Regions from separate parts of the Fulvivirga sp. AWR4_260 genome, predicted to be linked through region 2. Evidence: riboswitches for the same ligand, from Rfam matches in the RefSeq annotation. Region 2 holds a riboswitch; each other region holds the start of a gene.

Region 1 (8,081 bases), 910 kb from region 2:
AATTACCTCCAGGTTTACAGTTCTTCTTGCTCCTAATACCACTTTAGCTCCTAAGGAAGCTAAATGTCTGGCAATAGCCTCACCTATACCACTGCTAGCTCCTGTAATCGCCACTACTTTACCTTTTACATTTTCCATCTTTTTTTGATTTTATGTTAAAAATGATAATGCAAAAGTGAGGTAAGGCAGAATCAAAAGTGTGGCTCAACCCGTGTTGGATGTATCCAAATCGTGAGTGAATAATAAATTCAAATTATAACATGCCACTTATTTACTTTATGTTGTAATTACAGAAAACTATCGGAATCATACTTTTCATTAGTTTACTCTGTTGCATATGCGCTGATACATAGCCACTCTCCTGAAATGTAGTGTTTATAAAATTACTTAGCTCAGTTTTTTCCTGATTCTACTTAATGAAGATTGAGTAATGCCTAAGTAAGAAGCCAAATAAGAAAGAGGAATTCTATTGGCCAGCTTAGGAAACTTATCAAAGAAGGACAGGTAACGTTCTGTGGCATCTTCGGTCATCATAGGACTTATTTTATTCACTTTTTCGGCTAATGATTTGGCCGTGATCTTGGCAATTATATTGTCCCATTCAATAATGGTCATGGAAAGATCATTCATTGTGTCCTTTGACAAAGCTATATATTTACAGTCGGTTATGGCTTGAATGTATTCAGTAGCAGGAATCCCTTGATTATAACTATTGATGTCAACGATAAAATTGTTTTCATCAAAAAAGTATTTGGTCACTTCATTGCCTTTGTTGTTAAAATAGCACACTCTCATTATACCTTCGAGCAGAAATATAATCTCTTTGGGCGTTTTGCCGGCTTCTTGATAGTATTCATCTTTGCTTATTTGTTTGAAAACAAGTTTGCTGATGATATATTCAATTTGCTGCTGGTTTAAGTTTCCGAACCGTAATAAATAGTCAATAATGTTCTCCATATGGCATTTATTTCATTTGGCTCATCACCATTTTGTCAAATATGCGGTCAGATAAGATTTTACGCATAAATAGAAATGGTTTGGCGTTGCTCGCGGCATAGCGGGCTTTAGGTTTTTTAGCCTCTATTCCTTTTTTTATAAGCTTTGCAATAGCAATAGGCTCAATGGATTGCTTGGCAGTTTCTGCATATGCTTTTGCCACATTTTTTGCCAAATGTTGATATACTGTTTTTCCTGATACCCTCATCAAATCATCGGTGCCGTTGCCTATCATTTCTGATTTGGTTCCTCCTGGTTCAATTACAATTACATCAATATCAAATTGTTTTAATTCTAAACGAAGGCAGTCGCTCAAACCTTCTATGGCAAACTTGCTGGCATGATACCAATTGCCTAGTGGTAAACCCACCTTGCCTCCTATCGATGATATATTAATGATTTTTCCGTATTTGTGTGCCCTCATTTTTGGTAAAACCAACTGTGCTAAACGGGCGCTGCCAAATAAATTAATATCCAATTGATTTTTAGCTTCTGTCATGGATACATCTTCTAAAGCTCCATAAGAGCCTAAGCCCGCGCTATTGACTAAAATATCAATTTTTTCTGCTTCATTGAAAATATCATTTATGCAAGTGACCATGCTTTCATCGTTAGTTACATCTAATACTATAGGCTTTACTCCATGCTTGGTCAGCTCGTTTAATTTTTCTTTTCTACGAGCTGCTCCATATACATTGTACCCGTTTTGGGCTAAATAAATTGCGGTAGCTTTGCCTATTCCTGCAGATGCGCCTGTTACTAATACTGTTTTTACCATTACTTATTACGATTAAATTTACAATGGTAAAATTGATGCTTATAGAATTGAAATCATTTGCCATTTGACAAAAAGCAAATTTCACTAGCAAATATTATCCCTTTCACTAGCCACTTACCCTTGGGGAATGATGGCTTTAGGGAAAAGATGTCAACAGCCTTTTTAGTGTGGCGGGAATTATGTGAGGTTATTCATCTGAGATGAGTTTTTTTATATCATAGTCAAATCGGAGTACTTTCATATTCCATAAAGTTAATGTTTGTGTAGCTGTAATGTTATTATTTTGGCTAGTCACAACTAATTTGTCTTTGAAAGAGCGGATAAACTTAGTCCATAACTGACCTTTTGAATCTCTAAGGGTGAAGTAAAACCCACTGTCTCCAATTTTTCGCCCTGATGAATCTAATATAAGTGCTCCATTATCTGCAACCTCAGGCTTTAAAATGACCGTGGCATTGCCATTGGGTAATGGAAATACAGCTTTGATACAAGTTTGGCCATTTGAAATAGTACAAACGCTATACACTCCTGAATATACAACCTGACCCGTTGATTTAAGGCTTCTAAACCAAATGGTTCGTTGCACTTCTTGGGTTTTGGAATCTAGTAATTTTATTATGTCGTTGGTAAGTCCTGATGCATTTTCTATGTCGTCAATTGGTACGTTAAGCTGTTCAATTCTATTGCTAAAGATTCTTTTAATTAAAATGCCGAAAACTTTGAAAATAGGATTCCATTTTGCTTTAAGCGATAAATCATAATTGGATGTGTTTTGATAAAAATCAATGACTTTAGGAGATAATTTCTCTAGTTCATTAGCGGGTAAATTGAGTTGGTCTATTGATTCAATTAAACCCTGATCTTGCCTTTGCGGAGCAATGAACAGATTTTCATCTTTAGCTAATTGTTTTATAAATTTCACTCCTATGCCATTTGTTGTTCCAAAGGGGCCTAACAGCCATTGATCTATAGGGGATTGTATCTTTTCTCCAAAAAGGATAACCCATTGCTGCGTTATCCAATCTTGTATGCTTTGGTTTTTGGAGGCTATGGCCATATTATGAAACGTTAGGAACAAAATTTGATTGGCCTTTCCACTGGCCAAACTCCCCAATGGGTTTAAACCTTAATGTGGTAAATTCAAAATGAAAATCCTTTCTATCTCTTTCCTTCATGGCGTTAGAATGTCTTTTTGGTTTTTCTACTGGGCTGTGGCCTCGTACCATATCTGTCATTTCTTTTTCAGTTTTCCATATAGAAAAGGTAGATACGGTGTTGGGAAATTTCACAGAGGCAAGTGAAAGTGTGGTGCCCGGGTGATCTCTAACCAGTTTTTCTACTGGCCTTCCCCAATGGATAAACCTAGGCACTGCCAAAGGTTTCATTCTGGCAATGGTCACGGCCACCACTGGAGAATTAGCGCTTTCTATATGGTTTTTGTGCTCTGGAATGTTGAACCCACTAAATTTTCCCCATTCTCGCACAAAAGATAAGCGTACTTGCCACCCTTCCGATAGAATTTTTCCAAATGAATCCACTTTCAAATAGTTTTCTAGTGCGTCTTCATTTTCCCATTGCATGAAAAGAGCTACTTCGCCTATTAAAACCCTTGAAGGAGAAAAAATGGGTGCCCCTAAGGTCATAGCCGTCATGTATTCTGAATGGATCAGTCCTTTGGTATCGCTAGAAATAGGATTAAAGCAGATCCTTTTTAGAGCGGAAAAAAAAGGAATTTGTAGCAAATGGTAAGAGAAAACAGTCATAGCATACTGGTTGAAATATAGATACTGTTATAGTTACAAATTTTAAATTTAGAGCTATGTAATGTCTTTTAAACTTATCGCTACAATAACTTCGTCAAGAAATTAACCGCATTTTTATAGGCTATGCGGTCACATATTTCAGTGCCGAATTTGGCTTCTACCGCAGAGCTTATTGCTTGATAGCAACTAGCGTTTTCATGTTCTTTGAAAAAAAATGGGATTCTTGTTTTGTCGGGGTGGTTTTTGTGGTGGAAAAAATCTGCGCCATAGCTGATAGCATTTTCAGCGCCAAGCTTTAAGCCATAATCTATATGTTCGTAAAGAGCTTCAGGTTCATCGTTATTCACAAAAGCCCTCAAGAAATTCACTCCAATTAAGCCCTGTTTATTAATTATTTCTTGGGCTATTTCATCGGGTAGGTTGCGAGGATGATCAAAAATAGACCTATAATTTGAGTGGCTGGCAATAATGGGCACATTGATGTTATGCTTGCCTATATAGTTGAGAATATCATGAGCCAGCTGATCGCTTGTATGAGAAAAATCTATTGCAATATTTTTGTTATCTAAATAGTCAATTAAAGCTTTTCCATCATTTTTTAAACCAATTGAGGTGTAATTACCACCGCCAAATCTATTTTCTAAATGATGTGTAAGGCCAATATAAAATAGACTCCCTACATTCTGCTTGATTGTTTCCAGGTTATTAAAACCTTCACCTAACGTAATGTTCTCATCACAAAAAGCCGAAGCATTTTCTATAGAAGCGATCATGCCTATACCTTCGCTGTTATTGAGGTCTGTTAAATGATGCTTTTGTATAGCATATAGTTGGTTTTCATTTAAACATAAATTATGAAAAATTTCACTCTGTTCAATACCTGTTTTATGGCTATTGGGCTGTGTAGGAGTAAAAATGGCCATTACTTGTAATTTTACATTCCCTTGTTGTAAGTATGGAACAGAACAGCCCAAAGCTTTATCATCAATACTTGTATTAGGTCTTGTTAAATGAATTAATAAATCGCAATGGAGGTCTATAATTGTTTTTTTCATAGTTTAATCTGGCTAGGACTAAGCGAGTAGCTTTGTCATTAGTTTGGGTATGGAACTTGACTGTTAAGGTACCAAAATTATTCCAGAGAGAGCCATCCATTAGTTATAGATGAGTATGTTTGAGCCTGAATAAGAGCTAAATGTATTGGTCGTTTTAGCAGTGGTGTATTTTGCACCTAAAATTCTTCAGTACTTAATTTCATATCCATTGTGATGAATTGATAAATGCAAGTAGCTTCTTATTATGTTATCACTCCCGAATAAACCGTTTCACTTTTAATTGGTCTGTTCTACATATAACTATAAGCATTGTTTTAATTTTAAATAATGGCAATCAACTAATTAATGCTTAAGTTCGCGACTTAGATCATATATAATTTCGTCAAACGGAATATGGTTGCATGCTACATGTATTAAAAGGGAATCCGGTGTAAATCCGGAGCTGTCGCGCAACTGTAATTAACTTTAAGGCTTTTATTATAATTATATCCACTGTTATTATAATGGGAAGGATGATAAAAGCTGTTATAAGTCAGGAGACCTGCCTTATTCCGAGATGGCTTTGCTTTCGCGATTTGAAGTATAAAGTCAGGATTTGATGCATGCAAGTCAGGGGTATTCTGTGTATAAGCTTTTGACGTGGCATGCCTGCTCCTACCTACCTTACCATCCGCTTATCAATGCAAAGTAGAGTTTATAAATGACTTATTAAAGCAGACTCAAGCTTACCGTGATTGCACGTGGTTTAAATTCCATGTGTAGTAATGTTGATGCATGAGTTGTGGTTAAAGAAAACCGAACTTATTAATACATTTATGAATTTATTAAAACCAAACCCTACCATCTGGAAAACGCTTCTTGGCGTTTTATTATTTTCTTTTGTGCATTTATCTGTACAATCCCAGAGCGCTGCTGGCAAAGTGGCTGATTCGCAAGGTGTGCCACTGGCCTTTGTTAGTTTGTGGGTAAAAAACACAAATATAGGAGCCACCACCAATGCAGAAGGAAAATTTACCATACCCAAAATAAAAAAAGGAAGTTATGAGCTAGTGGCTTCTAGTATTGGCTATAAAACTACTACTCTACCTTTAGAAATTGTAGACGATAATACCGTGGTAATTTCAGTGGTGTTACAAGAGGAAGCTACTAACCTTGACGAAGTGCAAGTAGTAGGCAATAGAGAATGGGTGAGTGAAAGCTTAAACAAGATAGATGTACCGCTGAAGTATTTGCCAATTACAGCTAATAGCATAGACAAAAATATGCTTATGCAAAGAGGTGTAGATAATCTTGGTGATGCAGTAAAAAGTACGCCTGGAGTAAGGCCTATCAATAGGTACGGAGGGTTTCAAACCTTCAGAATACGAGGTTTTAACAATTTTGTTTTGTTAGTAGATGGTGTACGTGATGAAAGACATACTATTTCTACCAGTGCGCCCAGCACTAACTTGGCTAATGTGTCACGTATAGAAGTATTAAAAGGACCCGCTTCGGTATTATTTGGACACTCGGCCTTAGGAGGCGTTATTAATATTGTGAGAAATCAGCCTACAGATCAGTTTGAAGCAAATTTTTCAGCCTCTTATGGCAGTTTTGATACTAAGAGAATGCGAGCAGGTGCAGGAGGTCCTTTAACTGACCGATGGTCTTACAGAGTAGACTTTGGTATGTCCGAAACAGAGGGATACAGAGATTTTGGCACCAGTACTAATAATTTTTACACGGCATTTAGATACAAGTCTGAAAAGAATGATGTTTTGGATATTCGAGTAGGCTTGAATAAGGATCACTACGATACAGACACGGGTATACCTGTACTTAGTGATGGTAGTCTTGTACCCAGTATGGATAGAGATACAAGATATAATGACCCCCAAGATTTTTTAAATAATACTAGATATGATTTTCAGGTTCGTTACACAAAAGAGATCAACGAGAACTTAAAGTTAACAGATCACCTGTCATATTACTGGGATGATATCGATTATTTCTCTACAGAAGAGCTCACGATTAATGCCACCCAAGATAGCTTAATAAGGTCATTCCCTTTTTATTTCAATCATAGAACCAAGCCTTTACAAAATCAGCTAGAGTTGACTTATGATGTTAATACATCTAAAATTCAGCATAAACTATTGGCAGGTTACTCGGTGAGTATACTAGACCGTAAAACTTATAGGGGCGATATCTTCGGGCCAGGTAAAAACACAACAGTAGCCATTAACAACCCTATTCTTAATCAAGGGTTTTTAGGTTATAGAGATACCAATTTTCAGGGTAAAGACGAAACTGTACATGGACTTTACCTACAAGACTGGTTGAACTTGGGCAATCATTGGAAAGCTTTAATAGGTTTAAGATATGATATTTTTAGAGGTACCTACTATACCGATCAGGTAGATGAAGGTAGAAATGTAACCGAAAAAGGAGAAAGAACAGATATTCCATCTAGTGCATTTACATATAGAGCAGGATTAGTGTATCAGCCATTGAGCAATGTATCTTTTTATAGCGGCTATTCTACCTATTTTAAACCATCGAGAACAATAACAGGTGATGGCGAAGTATTTGACCCTGAAAAGGGATTTCAGGCTGAACTTGGCAGTAGAATAAATCTCAATTCAGTAATGAAGCTTACCGTTTCTGGATATTATATTAAAAAGAAAAACATAGTAGAAGGCCTTGGTGGCGGAGTTTACCGACAGATAGGTGTGGCAGACTCCAAAGGTGTGGAGCTTGAAATTATAGCTAATCCTGTGGATGGTTTACAGCTTACTGCGGGCTATGCATTCAATAAGGCTAAGGTAAGAGGCTACGACAATAACGATGATAACCCTATCGCTGGTAATGACATTGCTTATGCTCCTGATCACTTAGCCAATGTATGGGCTAATTATCAAATACAACGTGGAGTATTAAAAGGTGCAGGACTGAGTGCCGGTTTCAGTTATACAGGTGAAAATTACACCAACTCTAATAACGCGTACCTGCTAGAGGGCTACTATACTTTAGATGGTAGTGTGTTTTATAATTATGGCAATGGTCAAATTAGGTTAAATGTAAATAACATAACTGATCAAGCTTATTATCACGATGCCATTTATGGTAATCAATTCTTTCCTGGTGCTACTAGAAATTTCTTAGTAACAGTAGCCTACAATATAAAATAAATGAAAGGTAAAATTGTAAAGAAGATCACCCGGTGGATGTACATCATTCACCGGTATCTTGGGTTTGCACTCAGCCTACTTTTCTTAATGTGGTTTCTTTCAGGTTTTGTAATGATGTATAAAAGTTTTCCTTATTTAAACGAGGAAGAGTACAATGCAAAAACTGAGTCTATCAACTTGAGCAGTACTTTACAAACACCAGAAGAAATAGCGAACAGACATCACCTTGAAGGAAAGGTATGGAGAGAGTTAAAGTTGGTTAATGTAAATGCAAGACCAGTTTATATTTTCACTAATACTGAAGGTAATTTAATGTGCT
Region 2 (8,081 bases):
TGCAACATATTATGCCACCAAAAGGGGCTATTACCCGGACACTGGTAGTATATCCAGCCCGTAGGGTTATCACCAGCACAGTAATCAGCATTTCCGAATGATAAATTAAAATCCCAATAACCACACTTCAATTTTCCGCCTTTGCTTTCTTTGTCTTTGTAGAAATAGGTACTCAACCTGTAAGCATCAACATTTTTAGTCAGCTCATTAACAATGAAATTATCTATGAAAGCATCCACATCGATATAATCCATATAGTGCTTTCCTTTAGAGTTGTAGTGAGAACCCGAAGCTATGGCCTCTTCAAAGTCGCTTACATATTGTTGTATGTACTGCTGCTGTTGATATTGAATATCCTCAGCTTCTGGATAAAAATACTGAAAAAATATCCTGTGATTTCCTTGGTACGCATTATAGTTAGATGACCAACCAGGATCATTACCCTTGTCTATTCTAAAGATATACCCTCCCGTTAAGTCATCTCCTGCTATATCATCTTCTTTAAGCTTAGAGATATCGATCCTGTCGCCTCCTCTCTTCATTTTCTCCATTATGATATAAATCCCTTTGTATTCATCATTCAAGATAAGCTCTACAAATTGTGTTCTACTGGCATAATGGCCCATGCTTCGTGCCATTTTCATAGCCAACATATTATTCATCAAAGACTTATCAGCATATGGTCCATAAAGAATAAAATCCTCCTCTTCAGGGAAATCAAGAAAAGAAGTGTCTATATCTTCGCCTGCATCATCCCACATTTCTATGGCATAAGATTTTTTAGGAAAATCAAAAGAAGATTCACCTCGCTGCTCAATTCCAATAATTCCTGAGTACTCATTGAAAGGGTCGTTGATGTGATTTAACTGTCCTTCTCCATTATTAATTATTCCAAGATGAGCTCTCACTTTTGGATCATCAGGAATGCCCTGACCATAGGTATCTACTACTACCAGCGGCAAAGTGGTGGCCAAAGAAGTAGCTCCCTCAAACCATGAAGGTGTAGGCTGGTAATAAGAGCTATTGTTGTTAATGCCTACTGACAATACAGCCATTGCAGATAAATCAGAAGACGTTACACTCTCGTTATGCACCTCTATGGCGAGTATGTTTTGCCCATTATTTAACATGGATGGGTTAATTTCAAAAGCATCAGGCACCAGACCTTGATACAATGCGGCTTCATGCAGGCCATCAGAAAATTGATCAAAACGAGGCGGATAGCCAGAAACAAGGTTACGAGCTATTTCCACTCCATTAAGATAAGCTACGAAGCTGTCATCATAATCAAGGCTTAAAGTCATGGCTGACACCGCTTGATTATCCACCACATTAAAGGTTTTGCGCAAATACAAGGTTCTGGTACCGGCAGGAACAATGGTATTATCATCATTATCACCATACCCAAAACCCGAGCTGCCTTGCGCCCAGTTACCATCATAATATCCTAGCTGCGTCCAATTATAATCTGGCTGCGTAGTGGGCACCTGATACTTCCATTGCTCTGCAGGGGTAATAATAGACTCCCAATGGTACACTTGCGAAAACCCCAGAAAGGGCATACACAACCACAGGATAAAGGTTAATTTCAATTTGGTCATCGGTTTAGGTTGTTTTTTGGTTAAACCGACAAAGCTATCTGTTTTACCAAGCCTAATTCAAACCAACTAAATACTACCAAGTAGTATATTATTGCTTATTTAAACGAATTTGATCTTATTTAAATGCAGTACCATTGCTAGCAATGACATGTAGCGTACTATCTTACTGAAAGTAAATGATATAGTAATTGTGAAAGTGCGCTTAAAAAAAGCATACTGATGTGAGTAATTATTGTGAGAGCAATAAAACTACGCCCTATTCAACTTAAAAATTATCATAATAGGTATTATCCTTCGTGATCTTCCCGTTTTTAAAAGTAAAAACCACACACATGGGCAGCCTAAAAGCAGTACTATCTGGCGCTGTTCCTTTAGACACAAACTCTACTATTACCACATTTTCACCTGAAGGGTATATGTTCAAAACTTCATCTTGAACATCAGGTATATATGCTTCTAAATCGGAATATTTCTGCACTATCCCCTCATGACTTTGCCTAATGGGCTCACCGCCAAACGCAGGATCAAGAAATTGTGCATTGGCTTCATACATCTGAGAAAGCTTTTCCCAGTTATGATGATTAAAATATTTGAAATACTCTAATACTAACTTTTCATTTTGCAATGAGCCAGACACCATGTTAGCAGACTCATTATTCGGAGAATTGCAACTTAGCAATACCAGCATGAAAAGCAGTTGAAATTTCATAACATTGAGGTTTAGTAATTGTCAATATATAACTAATTACACTCTGTTACAATGATAACTCCTGATCAGTAAAATTAATTTTCCGCTAATAAATTAAAGCACAAAATAGCCCAGAGCCCTAGCGTTAATATGCTACTAAATGCCCCTCAAGCGTTTGCTTTAACTGCATCAATTCTTTTACCCTATCACTAATACTACCTTCAGATAAACGAATAAGAGACTCAGTGTTATTAAAACCTCCCAACATTTCACCTAAAGCACAATTAGCACTTAGCATAAGTTTTTCATCTCCTCTTTTTTCTACTATTTCCTCAATATTTTTGAGCAAACGCTCATTTACAATCACACTATTTGAATCAACATTTATGACTCCTAATGATAGGGTAAGGCATGCTGGCGCCATCTGAAGCACAGGCATAAGCTGCTCTGATGCATTAATAAGGTCTAGGTGCAATGCTGAAACTGGCAAATTTGTAGCCACTTGCACATTTTCCTCTAGGCCATGAAAATAGGTCGCCACCATGGTTTTCAAATGAGGGAATTGCCTTTTAATTTTTGAATAAGTAGCCGTAAAGGCTCTTTTGGTTTCATCATTAATAGCAGAAGCTAAACAAGGCTCATCAAATTGAACCCACTCTACATCCAATGCTTCTAACTTTTTCAGCACTTCGCAATAAACGGGAATTAGATGATCTAACAAATCTAAAACATTAAAGGCCTGTCCTATTTGCTTACCTAACAGCAAAAATGATACTGGCCCTAATAATACAGGCTTAGTTTTTACTCCCAAGCGCTTAGCCTCACAATAATCGTTAATCACTTTGGTACCAAACAGCCTAAACTGCTGCCCCTTAGTAAACTCGGGGACTACATAGCTATAATTAGAATCAAACCACTGCCGCTTATCCATGCCATTAACAGCAATATTTTCACTTTCATAGCCTTCCGCCATAGCAAAATAAAGGTCAAGCTCAGTTTTTCCATCTTTTAAGATCACATCATGGTATCTTTCAGGAATAGCGTCTACAGTAAAAGCCATATCCAGTACCCGATCATAAAAAGAAAAATCATTAGAAGGAATTAAATCAACCCCCATCTGCTGCAATTCTTGCCAGTTCTTTTGTTTTATAACATTACCCTGAACTATCAGCTCAGATATGGTTAATTGAGCGTTGAGATATTTTTCATAAGCCTCCTTTAAGCTCGCATGGTCTTGCGAGTGTGAATATCCTAAAATGTGAGTTTGCATTTCTTTTAACTTTAAGTGGTTGAACATTAGTTAAAAGTCCATTGCAAAATTTCGTCTTTGCCTTTATAAGAATAAATATATTGTGAGGATGAGTAAAAGAAACCACAAGACGTACCAATCCTATGACTATTTATTGTAAGCATCATTCCTGACCTATAACTTTATTACGCGAAAGCAATGTCATTGAGGATAAAGGCAGGTCTCCTGACTTATAACAGCCATTACTCACCTTCCCATTAATGATAACAGTGGTATACAAGCAATGCTTCTGTGTTAAATACAGTTGCGCGACAGTTCCGGATTTTCACCAGATTCCCTTTTAATTCACTTCAGTGCAACCCTATCCGATTGATGAAATTAAGTAAAGAACTTTACTATAAGTAAATATATTCAATTTATACTAAAAAATGGGTTTAGCTTAAATAAAAACAACTTTTCAAGTACTAATAATGAGCTTATTGATTGACCACCAACAGCTTTGCCGTTACTTTACTTCCCAATGGCTGACTCTCCACCTCTCCATAACTCACACGCATAGTACCATCATATTCTTCTACTGTATCAATGGTAATAACTGTACCTAGGTTGATACTTTTATTGTTTAAATACTTCAAAAATTCTTCTGAGGAATTAGTTACCGCAGTAACTTTAATTTTCTCTCCTGCAGTGCACTCACTTAACTTCTTATACTTTAACACCTTCACTTTGCCGTGCTCATCAGGAATAGGGCTACCATGTGGGTCAATAGTGGGGTAGTTAAGCATCTGATCCATTTTAGAGAAAAATGCTGCTGACTTAATATGCTCTATTTGCTCAGCTATCTCATGAACCTCTTCCCAGCCAAAGCCCATTTTTTCAACCAAAAACATTTCAGTAAGCCTATGTTTACGAATAACCTTAGCAGCCTCTACCCTACCTTTTTCTGTAAGATTTAGCGGTTTATAACTTTCATAGTTCACCAAATCTTTCTGAGCCAACTTTTTTATCATGTTGGTTACGGTGGGCATTTTAATGCCTAAATGCTTACTCAGCACATTTACATTTATTTCAGATTGCTGATCCTCTATAGTAAAAAGCGCCTTTAAATAGTTTTCTTCAGTATATGAATACATAAATATTACTTGCTACAGCACAAATTTAATTTTTTTGATCAGAATATAATTGTTAGCTTTATCTAACTTTTATATTTTACATTAAAATCAATTAAAATAAAGTGGTCAAATTATATACTTTACTATTACTATCAATACTTGCCATTACAGGCCATGCACAGCAAGTGGTCTCGGGCAAAGTATTAAACCAAAACCAAGAGGTACCCTATGCTAATGTATATATTAAAGGAACTCATATTGGCACTAGCACTGATGCTGAAGGGAACTATAGCCTTAAAATACCCCAAAAAGGCAGTTATAAGATAAGCGCATCGGCCATAGGCTATAAAACAGCTACTCAATCAATAGACATTTCTGCATCGCACACTCATGTAAATTTCAACCTCTCGGAAGCCGAAGACATGCTTGATGAAGTAGTGGTTTCAGGCACTTTAAACGAGGTTTCTAAATTAGAAAGCCCCGTACCGGTAGAAGTTTTCAGTAAAGACTTTTTTAAAGCAAACCCTAGCCCTTCGTTATTTGAAGCCATTCAAAACATTAATGGTGTAAGACCTCAAATCAACTGCAATGTATGCAACACAGGAGACATCCACATCAACGGATTAGAAGGGCCATATACCATGATTTTAATCGATGGCATGCCCATAGTGAGTGGACTTGCTACAGTTTATGGCCTTAGCGGTATACCTCAGTCACTCATTGAAAGGGTTGAGGTAGTAAAAGGACCGGCCTCTACGCTGTATGGCTCAGAAGCTGTTGGCGGGTTAATAAATGTGATTACAAAAAATGTAGATAACGCTTCTCATTTTAGCACTGATATTTACACCACCTCTTGGCAAGAAGTAAATGCTGACATTGCTACAAAAATTAAAGTTGCTCCTAAGTTAAATACACTAGTAGGAATAAATTACTTCAATTACTCCAATCCAGTTGATCATAATAATGACAACTTCACAGATGTTACGCTCGAGAATAGAATTTCGGTTTTTAACAAGTGGCAAATAAAACGAGCCAGCAATAAGGAATTTCAAGTGGGTGGCCGTTATATTTATGAAGACCGATGGGGAGGTGAAATGAACTGGTCATCAGAAAATAGAGGTGGTAATGATGTATATGGCGAAAGTATTTATACAAAAAGATGGGAGTTAATGGGTACTTATGAGTTACCTACCAATGAAAATCTAAAAATCACATTTAGCGCCAACCGCCACTTACAAAATAGTGCCTATGGAGACATGCTCTTTAACGCTGACCAACAAATATATTTTGGTCAATTAACCTGGATCAGGACGTTAAATAACCACAATTTACTAGCAGGGGCTGCCACTAGGTATACTTACTATGATGATAATACCACTGCCACCGAAGAAAATGACTCAAATGCTCCGTCAAAAATTTACTTACCCGGTTTATTTATTCAAGATGAGTATAAAATAGACAAAAATCAGTCATTATTACTGGGCATGAGGTATGACTACAATTCAATTCATGGCAATATTCTTACCCCAAGACTCAATTATAAATGGACTTCAAATAACAAAAATAATGTTATAAGACTAAGTACCGGACGTGGCTATAGAGTAGCTAATGTTTTCACCGAAGATCATGCGGCATTAACAGGCGCACGTGATGTGGAATTTATAGACAACCTAAAGCCTGAAACATCATGGAACGCCAACCTTAATTATGTAAGAAAGATATACACCGTTAATGGCACTTATATTCAATTAGATGCTACGGCATTCTACACATATTTTGGCAATAAAATAATAGCGGATTATGACAGCGACCCCAACAAAATTATTTATGACAACCTTGATGGCCATGCCATTAGTCAAGGGGCATCTGTAGACATCGACACCTATTTCAGCAATGGACTGAAAGTAATGCTTGGTGCTACCCTCATGGATGTATATCGCAAAGAAAACGGAGAAACCATTCAACAACTATTTACAGAACATTTTACTGGTACTTGGCGCTTAGGCTATGAAATACCCAACACCTCTATTACTTTAGACTATACAGGAAATGTATACAGCCCCATGCGGCTACCATTATTAGGCACTCTCGACCCTAGAGATGAATATTCGCCATGGTGGAGTATTCAAAACATACAAATAACTAAAAAATGGAATAAAAATCTGGAGTTATACGGTGGCGTCAAAAATCTATTAAACTGGACTCCCAACAAGGGAAATCCCTTTATAATAGCACGGTCTAACGACCCTTTTGACAAGCAAGTAGATTTTGACCAAAACGGACAGGTAATTGCAACTCCTAATAATCCTTATTCATTAACTTTTGATCCTACATACGTATATGGCCCCAACCAAGGCATTAGAGGCTTTATTGGGCTAAGGTATGCTATTGATTAATAAAAAAGGGAGCAGTTGCTCCCTTACTATTATCCTTATGGCTTAGTTAATACATCATGAGTTTTCGCCCACTCTACCCACAGCGCCTCCAGCTCTCTCACCACCTCGGGGTACTTTTTAGCCACATTCTTGGTTTCGGTTCTGTCATTTTTTATTTGATATAACTCCCAAGGGCTTTCTGCATTATAAGCCACCAATTTCCACTCGTCATTACGCACATATTTACTTCCCTCATGCTCATTATACAGCACCTCATGCCCACTTCTTTTATTGGCCATAAAAATAGGCCGTAAGCTTTTACCTGAAGTAGGTATCACCTCATTACCATGGTAATTTTCTGGATATTTGGCCTCTGCCACATCCATAAAAGTAGCCATAAAGTCCATCACATGCCCTACTTGATCACTAACCTCGCCCTGCTCAGCAGTAATACCTTTAGGCCAAAATGCAATCATAGGAGTATGAATACCTCCTTCAAATGACTCCATTTTCCAATAACGAAAAGGTGTGTTAGCCACATTTGCCCACCGTGCACCTATTGAAGCATAGGTAGTTTGAGGCCCTGGCATCACATCCTTATCTACTGGATAAGCTACTTTTTTTCCATCGCGAGTTTGACTAGGCCTATCAAACCCGGGCCCATATCGCATGCAATCTTCAGGACTTGCCCCATTATCACTCAAAAACACAATTAATGTATTGTCTAATTCACCCGTTTCCTTCAATGTTTGTATGATTCTGCCTATCCCCTGATCCATCCTGTCAATCATAGCGGCATGCACTGCCATCGCTCTTGCGTCCCATTCCTTATCTTTATTATCCTCCCATTTAAGCTCGTTTTTCCATCTAGGGCTCAACGGGTAAAGGCTAGAGTCTATCAAACCACTACTCGTCATTCTTTTGTATCTTGCCTCTCTAATAGCATCCCACCCTACTTTATAAACATCTTTATACTTATCAATATCTTCTGGCAGCGCCTGTAATGGCCAATGTGGAGCCGTGTGTGCTACATATAAAAAAAATGGCTTATCCTCT
Region 3 (8,081 bases), on a different contig from region 2:
CTTCGCCTGCTAATAGTTGAAAAGAGAAAGGTTGCTCATTTCTATAATTAGGAAGGCCGGCAATAACATTTTGAAGATTAATAACAGCGCTACTCATGGAATAATACGATTGTAAAAGTTTAAATTAAAAGAATATTCACTAAGTCACTTTAATAAGAGCGTAAAGGATGCTTTAGGGAGAAAAATATTTTTTTTCTCTAAAGCTGTGACCTTTTCAACTATCACGATTATATGCTTAAAACCATTAGCCTGAAAGATTTGAATAGTAGCGTACATATGACCGATGAGGAGATTGCTCAGGAGCATAAAGTAATAGAAGCTTCTAAAAAAGATGCTAGGGCTTTTGGTGCTATTTATGATAAATATTACGAAGGCATATTTCAGTTTATTTTTAGAAGAACTGATGATGAGGCGTTGACAGCTGATTTGTGTAGTCAAGTATTTTTAAAAGCGCTTCAGAATTTAAAGAAATATGAATTTAGAGGTTTGCCTTTTTCTGCGTGGTTATTCAGAATAGCAAGTAATGAAGTTAATAGGCACTTTAATACAACTAAAAGGAATAAAATCTTTAGTGTAGAGGAAGAGCGTGTATTTGAACTTTTTGAATATGAAGAAACTGATTTTAGTAATGAGCAGATTCAGTTTTTGCTTAAAACATTAAAGGAATTGCCCACGGACACCTTGGAAGTGCTGGAGTTAAGGTTTTTTGAAGATAAGAGTTTTAAGGAAATAGCATTTATATTGAATATAGGTGAAAGTGGAGCTAAAATGCGTCTATACAGGGCTGTAGAAAAGTTAAAAAAGCACTTTAAAGTCAACTGGAAAGAGTAATGGGCCGACATGAAATAAGATTAAGGAGAAAAAAAATGACATCGAGGCGCATCGAGGGTCACAAGAATTATTATGAATTGCTGCAAAAACATGAAGGGAAAGGCGCATCTAAAAAATGGATCAAACTTGTAATATACTTTTTGTTGATAGTAGCTATGCTGGCATTGATCATTTATGTTACTCAGCAGATAAGTAGCAAAAAGGACGATAAGAATACAACATCCCGGCCGGATGTCTCAATAAATTTTATACCAAAATTTGAAAATTATGGATAAGCGTAAACAACAGAAAAAGGATAATCGAAGATTATCAGGTTTGTTTTTTCAGGTGGGTTTATTAGCCGCATTAATGTTAGTGTTTAGTGCGTTTGAGTACCGGTCGAAGCGAGAGGTGCCAGATTACCCTCTCGATATTACTAATGACGATGGAGTGATTGAAGTGTTGATACCCCGAACTAAAATAGCCACCCCCAAGCCACCTCCAGCACCTAAGACAAGAGTGATTAACCCTGTGCCTACAGATGCAGAAATTGAAGTGCAGGTAAAAGATATTTTGCCCACAATAGAGGTTCCTGAGGATGACCCCGTGATTGAAATCGAGACGGCAACTTTACCTGTAGAGGTGCCTGATGATCTTCCTTTTGATATAGTGGAAGAAATGCCATCGCCAAAAGGAGGTTTGGATGCTCTTTATAAATACATTGGAGATAACTTGAAGTACCCTTCTAGCGCTAGAAGGTTGGGTATTGAAGGAACGGTGTTTTTAAGTTTTGTGGTGGATGAAAATGGTAATATGACAGACCTTAAAGTGGTGAAAGGAATAGGAGCAGGCTGTGATGATGAGGTTATGCGTATCTTCGAAAATCCACCCAAGTGGAATGCCGGGAAGCAGCGCGGAGTGCCTGTTAAGGTAAGGCAAATGATACCCATTAAATTTGCGTTGCAAGATAGATAATTCTATCATATTCGTAAGCCGTGAGCACTAGCTCACGGCTTTTTTAGTATTTATTCGCTTTTATAAGGTTGATATTTCTAAGAATTATTTTATAAGTAATGCTTGCTAGGGCTTAACTTTGTGCCTCATTTTTAGTAAGTAATACCATGGAAAATATCACTCTTACAGTAGGCGGTGTGCCTGAGCATTTCAATTTACCTATACATATCGCTAATGAAAAAGGATTATTTCAGCAGGCTGGGATTAACCTAAATTGGGTGGATTATCCGCAAGGTACAGGAGGTATGACTAAGGCTTTGAGAAGTGGAGAGTGCGATATTTGTATTTTACTTACTGAAGGTATAATCACAGATATAATTAAAGGAAACCCTTCTAAGATCATAAGTGGTTATGTGAAATCGCCTTTAACTTGGGGGGTGCATACAGGTGTAAATAGCGATCTCACTGCGCATAATCAGGTTTATGACCAAAAAGTAGCCATTAGCCGTTTAGGTTCAGGATCACACCTTATGCCTACCGTTGATGCCTTGAAAAATGGAGAAAAAATGGTCGCAGAGCAGTTTATTCCTGTAGAGAATATTGATGGAGCGCTTCAATCATTGAACAGCGGAGAAACGGATGTTTTCTACTGGGAAAAATTTATGACCAAGCCTTATGTAAATAAAGGAATGCTAAGAAGAATAGGCGAATTCATTTCTCCTTGGCCCTGTTTTATGATTGCTGCTACTAACGATATTATAGCACAACAGCCCGAATTATTAGATAAATTCCTCAAAATAGTTCATCATGCTTGTGACGATTTCATGCGTAGTGATAGTGCCATTGATCAGGTAAGTGAGAAATATGATATACCACATCAGGATGCTGCAGTTTGGTTTCATTCTACTGAGTGGACTACCAACAGCTGGGTAAGTGATAAGATGTTGATGAGTGTAGTTTATACCTTAAAAGAGGCCGGCATTGTTTCAGGAGATGCTACTGTAGATCCATTAGTGTGGAAAAGGCAATCGTAATAAATATACCATAGTAGTGGGTAAGTAGGCCTATTGAAGTTGCTAATGTTTTGATGAATAGGTTTTTATGTCAAAAATGTTTTCAATAAGGCAAATATCCATCGCTCAAGCTGTGCCGTTGATCTAAAAACTTTCTATATTCGTGCGGATTGTGGTTTTTCGTAAGTATTTACGAAAATTAAAAGGGAATTCAGTGTAATTCTGAAACTGTACCCGCAGCTGTAATTTCGACTTTGCATATGTGAAGTAAATAATTCGTTCGGCATGCCATTGTCATTAAAGATGAGAAGGCGAGCGAATACGAAAGAGTCAGAAGACCTGCCATTTTTCGTGATGAATCCAGGCTTTCGGGTTAAAAGTGCAGGTCATATCATTCCTGAAAATTGAAAATGTTGCCTAGTGCTACATCAAAGGTGATATTGTACCTTTTCCTTCCTGAGTTTCATTTCTATTTTTTTTATACTTAAACCTAAACTGTTTTGAACAGAGAGAAAGCATTTTGCAAGCTAAATACGACATGCTTTGTAATAACCAATAAATAATATGGAAACAAATACTACACATATCTCCATATTAGGTTTAGGCTGGCTTGGCCTACCCTTGGCTCAATATTTACAAAAAAAGGGCTATGGCATAAGGGGTTCTGTACATAGCATTGAGAAGTTGTCTTCTTATAACCACTTTCCCTTTGGAGTTACAAGAATTAGTTTAGAAAAGGATCAGATTAAAGGTGATTGGGAAGCATTCTTGCATGATGCGAATGTTTTGATTATTTGTACTCCTCCACGTATAAGTCAGCAAGGAAAAGAAAATTACCTTAGCCAGATCAGGCAGGTTGTTGCTAATACATCATCACAAACCAAAGTGATTTATACCAGCTCAACCAGTGTTTATGGCAATGGTGAGCAACCTATTACAGAAAATGAGCCGCTAAAGCCAGAGCGAGAATCAGGAGAGGCTGTGGTTGAAGCGGAAAGGGTTTTAAGACAGCATTTCAATGAGAATCTAACTATCCTGCGGTTTGCAGGACTCATTGGTCCGGATCGACATCCAGGAAAGTTTTTGGCAGAAAAAAGAGCTTTACGTAATGGTTTGGCTCCTGTGAACTTGGTTCACCTCGATGATTGTATAGGTATAATCCATTCTGTAATTAAAAAGCAGGTTTACGGAGAGGTTTTTAATGTATGCTGCAGTGAGCATCCTCAGCGTAAAACATATTATGAAAAAGCTGCTACTATTTTAGGGCTTACACCGCCAGTTTTTAAGGAAGAGACTGGAGGCGTGTACAAGATAATAGATAACAGCAAGTCTATACAATTGTTGGGTTATCAGTATAAATATAATAATCCTGAAGAGCTTTTTACTAATCAGCATTCGGGTAAAATAACCATTGTGGGGGCCGGGCCGGGGGCTATGGGCTGCCTTACCTTGAGGGCGTATGAGGCTGTAGAGCATGCCGAGGTTATTTTATATGACAACTTGGTTTCTAAGGAAATTCTAGACATTAACCCTCAGGCCGAGTTCATTTATGTAGGGCGAAAGTTTGCAGATAAGTCTAACCAGCAAGACCGACAGAATAGAATCAATGAATTACTTCACCTGCATTATAAGCAAGGGCGAAATGTAGTAAGGTTGAAATCAGGAGATCCATATGTATATGGGCGTGCAGCAGAAGAGGCAAGATACCTTACAGCACACCACCTTCCTTTTGAGATAGTGCCAGGTTTGTCAGCGGCACTGGCTGCGGCTAACCTTAATAATATTCCGGTAACGGAAAGGGGCAAATCAAATGCGTTTATGATTTGTACAGCTCATACCGCTGATTATTCATATGAACAATTAAATGGTATAGCAGCATTGCTGAAGGCGGGAAATTCCTTAGCGGTGTATATGGCTATGAAAAGTTTGGATAAACTTATTCCTAAGTTAATAGAGGTGTGTGAGGATGATACTATTCCGATCACAGCTGTAGCTAATGTTTCCAGAGAGAATGAGCAGGTGCTTACGAGTACATTAAAAGACATTCAAGAAGATGTAGAAAAGGCTGACTTGGCGATGCCTGTAGTGTTTTTAATAGGTGTAAAACCCATTAGATAATGAAAGAAGGAATATTACTTTGCGGACATGGAACCAGAAGAAAAGCTGGAACGGAAGCTTTTAAAGAACTGGTGGGGCTTTTAAAAGAGCGTTATCATGATTATGAAGTAGATTATGGTTTTTTAGAGTTTAATCATCCGCTCTATGAAGCAGCTGTAGAAAGGCTTTATGAGAAGGGGGTAAGGGTAATTTATGCGTTGCCGGTAATATTATTTGCTGGTTCGCATGCCAAAAATGATATCCCTTACGAGTTAAATACTATACAAAGTTATTACCCTGATTTGACCATTAAAATGGGAAGGCACTTGGGCGTAAGTTCGTATTTGCTCGATTTGTCCAAAAAAATACTTTCCGAAAAAGAAGCAGAGCTCAGTCTTGTAGATAGAAAGGAGACGTGCCTAATGGTAGTGGGGAGAGGTACAACTGACCCTGACTCCAACTCTGATGTGCATAAATTATGCAGCATGCTTTGGGAAGGAATGGGGTACGGGTTTGCCACTGTCAGCTATAGCGGCACTGCATATCCAACTGTGGCAGAATCCTTAGCGATGGTAGATAAGCTAGGCTTTAAAAGAACCATTGTAATACCTTTCTTTTTCTTCACAGGTATTTTATTAGAACGAATTTACCAGTCAGTAGATGATTTTAATGCTAGTTCAAACCTTGATTATGTGTATACAAAATCTTTTGGTACTGACGAACTGATATTGCAGGCCTTTGATGAAAGGCTTAAAGACGTGCAAGAGGGCACAGGTAATATGAACTGTCAGATGTGTAAATACAGAAAACAAATTATTGGTTTTGAAGAACAAGTAGGGCAGGAGCAAATTGGACATCACCTCAATGTGAAAGGAGTTTTGTTTGAAGAAGATGAAAAAGTAGGGGAGAAAGCTGGAGTGGTCAAAAAGGTGAAAAAACTATTAGGTATATAATGGGTACGGGCTTGATTACTGGTGTTTCGTTGGGGCCGGGAGATCCCGAGTTAATTACCCTAAAAGGATTAAAGGCGTTACAGGAAGCGGATATAATATATTACCCAGGTTCGGTTTTTAGTGATGGAAAAAAGGATAGTTATGCTTTATCTATATTAAAACATTATGACCTTTCTGTTGAAAAAATGCAAGGCTTCTACCTAAAAATGGATTTAAATAGAGCCAGTGCGGAATCTACCTATGAGGGTGTCTATAATGAGATTAAAAAGCGATACTCTCAGGGAAAAAATATTGTAGTGGTTACGGAAGGTGATGCAGGTACATATAGCTCCTTTTCGTATTTATTGAGGCGCTTTAAACATGATGAAATGAGTGTGAATGTGATCCCTGGAGTAACCTCATTTATAGCCGCAGCAGCTCGGCATACTGTGCCACTTAGCTTACAAAGTGATAAGATTTTTATAGCAGCCAGGATAGCGGATGAAGAGCAATTAAAAGAGTGTTTCGAAAATTATGATACGATAGTGCTCATGAAAATACGTTCGGTTATTGATAACATCTATAATGTTTTAAGTCGCACGAACTATCAAATCTACTACGTAGAAAGGTTAGGAACTGATCGTGAGTTTCTAAGCACAGATTTAAAAGAGATTAAAAATAGAGAGATACCATATTTCTCATTAATGATAATAAAAAAATGAAAATAACGGTAGCTGGTATTGGCCCAGGAAACGATGCATATATTCTGCCATTGGTGACTTCAGCCCTCACTCATGCCGAAGTGGTTATTGGTTACGATTATTATTTTCAGTTTATCGGTACTTACCTTGCTGATGGCTGTGAATGTATTGCTATGCCTTTGGGTAAGGAGGAGGAAAGAGCGGCTGTAGCTATTGAAAAAGCACTAGCGGGAAATAATGTGGTAGTAATAGGTTCTGGTGATGCCAGTATTTATTCAATGGCGGCTATCGTTTATGAAATGGTCTCAAAATCGGATAATGCTGCTGCTGATGACATCTTGTTGGAAACATTGCCAGGAGTATCAGCTTTTTTGGCTGCTGGCAGTAAGCTGGGGGCTCCGTTAGGCCATGATTTTTGCTGTATTTCTTTGTCAGATCTTATGACACCATGGGGTACTATTGAAAAGAGGATAAGGGCTGCGGCTATGGGTGATTTCGTCACTAGCCTTTATAACCCACGAAGTAAAAAGAGATATTGGCAGCTAGGAAGACTAAAGGAAATATTTTTAGAAGAAAGGTCTGCTGAAACACCTGTGGCCATAGTGAGGCAGGTTACTCGTGATGATGAAAATATTAAAATTACCACATTGGGAGAACTTGACCCTGCCGATGTGGATATGTTCAGTTTGGTGATGATAGGCAATTCTCAGACTTATCAGTACAAAGAGTATTTAGTAACCCCAAGAGGATATTTAAATAGAAAGCCGCATACGGGAGAAGAAATTCAGCAAGAAAGCTTCAGGATAGTTACTGAACATTTGCAAAACCTTCCATTGAGCGTGGCTGATAAATGGGCCATTACAAGGGTAATACATACTACTGGGCTCATCGAAGATTATAAAACATATGAAGCTACTGAAGGAGCAATAGAAAAATGGTATCAATACTTACTTGATGGTGGAGACATAGTAACTGATGTAACTATGGTGAAGTCTGGGATAACAAAAGCTTTTAGCGAAAAGTATGGTAATACCATTCATTGTTTTTTGAATGATGAAGAGGCAAAAAGGGATGCAGAAGAAAGTAACTTGACCAGAACTCAGGCTGGAATAAAAAAGGCTGCTAAGCTATTGCCCAATGCTTTGTATGTAGTTGGAAATGCCCCCACGGCTCTGATGGAACTTACCGATGAGTTGCAGCGCAACCCTGATTTTAAACCTGTAGGCATTATTGGCGTGCCCGTTGGGTTTGTGAATGTGGTAGAGAGCAAAGCTCAGCTTAAGCAGGCAGATGTAGATCAAGTAATAATAACTGGTAATAGAGGAGGGAGTAATGTGGCAGCTGCCATTGTTAATGCGGCTTATACTCTACCTCAGGCAGCCGATTATTTTTCAAAAAACGTAGTGGAGCATGAAAATATTTAGTGAAGAAGAAAGCCAGCTGCTTCGAGAGATTATGGTTTCTCGAAGAGATGTGCGGGGGAATAGGTTTTTGAATGATCCTATTGAAGAAGAAAAGCTGGAAGAAATATTAATGGCTGGCATCAATGCCCCATCCGTTGGTTTTAGCCAACC

The links. Region 2 has a riboswitch for cobalamin ahead of ACXACQ_RS21040 (hypothetical protein). Riboswitches for the same ligand answer to the same signal wherever they lie in the genome.
Region 1: it holds a riboswitch for cobalamin, as region 2 does, so the genes downstream of both, ACXACQ_RS17230 (TonB-dependent siderophore receptor) here and ACXACQ_RS21040 (hypothetical protein) in region 2, are expected to answer to the same signal.
Region 3: it holds a riboswitch for cobalamin, as region 2 does, so the genes downstream of both, cobA (uroporphyrinogen-III C-methyltransferase) here and ACXACQ_RS21040 (hypothetical protein) in region 2, are expected to answer to the same signal.

The regions. Positions count from the first base shown of each region.
Region 1 covers NZ_JBSWSU010000015.1:2,588,789-2,596,869, reverse strand. The annotation lists gene ACXACQ_RS17260 (SDR family oxidoreductase) at 1-138, opposite strand, end outside; gene ACXACQ_RS17255 (Crp/Fnr family transcriptional regulator) at 388-957, opposite strand; gene ACXACQ_RS17250 (oxidoreductase) at 965-1,774, opposite strand; gene ACXACQ_RS17245 (hypothetical protein) at 1,962-2,831, opposite strand; gene ACXACQ_RS17240 (hypothetical protein) at 2,833-3,537, opposite strand; gene ACXACQ_RS17235 (dipeptidase) at 3,618-4,592, opposite strand; cobalamin riboswitch at 4,970-5,155, shown strand; gene ACXACQ_RS17230 (TonB-dependent siderophore receptor) at 5,408-7,762, shown strand; gene ACXACQ_RS17225 (PepSY domain-containing protein) at 7,763-8,081, shown strand, end outside.
Region 2 covers NZ_JBSWSU010000015.1:3,499,075-3,507,155, forward strand. The annotation lists gene ACXACQ_RS21030 (CotH family protein) at 1-1,601, opposite strand, end outside; gene ACXACQ_RS21035 (nuclear transport factor 2 family protein) at 1,867-2,310, opposite strand; gene ACXACQ_RS21040 (hypothetical protein) at 2,435-3,559, opposite strand; cobalamin riboswitch at 3,737-3,917, opposite strand; gene ACXACQ_RS21045 (metal-dependent transcriptional regulator) at 4,015-4,671, opposite strand; gene ACXACQ_RS21050 (TonB-dependent receptor) at 4,773-7,046, shown strand; gene ACXACQ_RS21055 (arylsulfatase) at 7,082-8,081, opposite strand, start outside.
Region 3 covers NZ_JBSWSU010000001.1:1,298,323-1,306,403, forward strand. The annotation lists gene ACXACQ_RS05460 (ATP-binding cassette domain-containing protein) at 1-97, opposite strand, end outside; gene ACXACQ_RS05465 (RNA polymerase sigma factor) at 232-831, shown strand; gene ACXACQ_RS05470 (energy transducer TonB) at 1,099-1,785, shown strand; gene ACXACQ_RS05475 (substrate-binding domain-containing protein) at 1,932-2,798, shown strand; cobalamin riboswitch at 2,934-3,138, shown strand; gene cobA (uroporphyrinogen-III C-methyltransferase) at 3,342-4,895, shown strand; gene ACXACQ_RS05485 (sirohydrochlorin chelatase) at 4,895-5,827, shown strand; gene cobI (precorrin-2 C(20)-methyltransferase) at 5,827-6,528, shown strand; gene cobJ (precorrin-3B C(17)-methyltransferase) at 6,525-7,931, shown strand; gene bluB (5,6-dimethylbenzimidazole synthase) at 7,918-8,081, shown strand, end outside.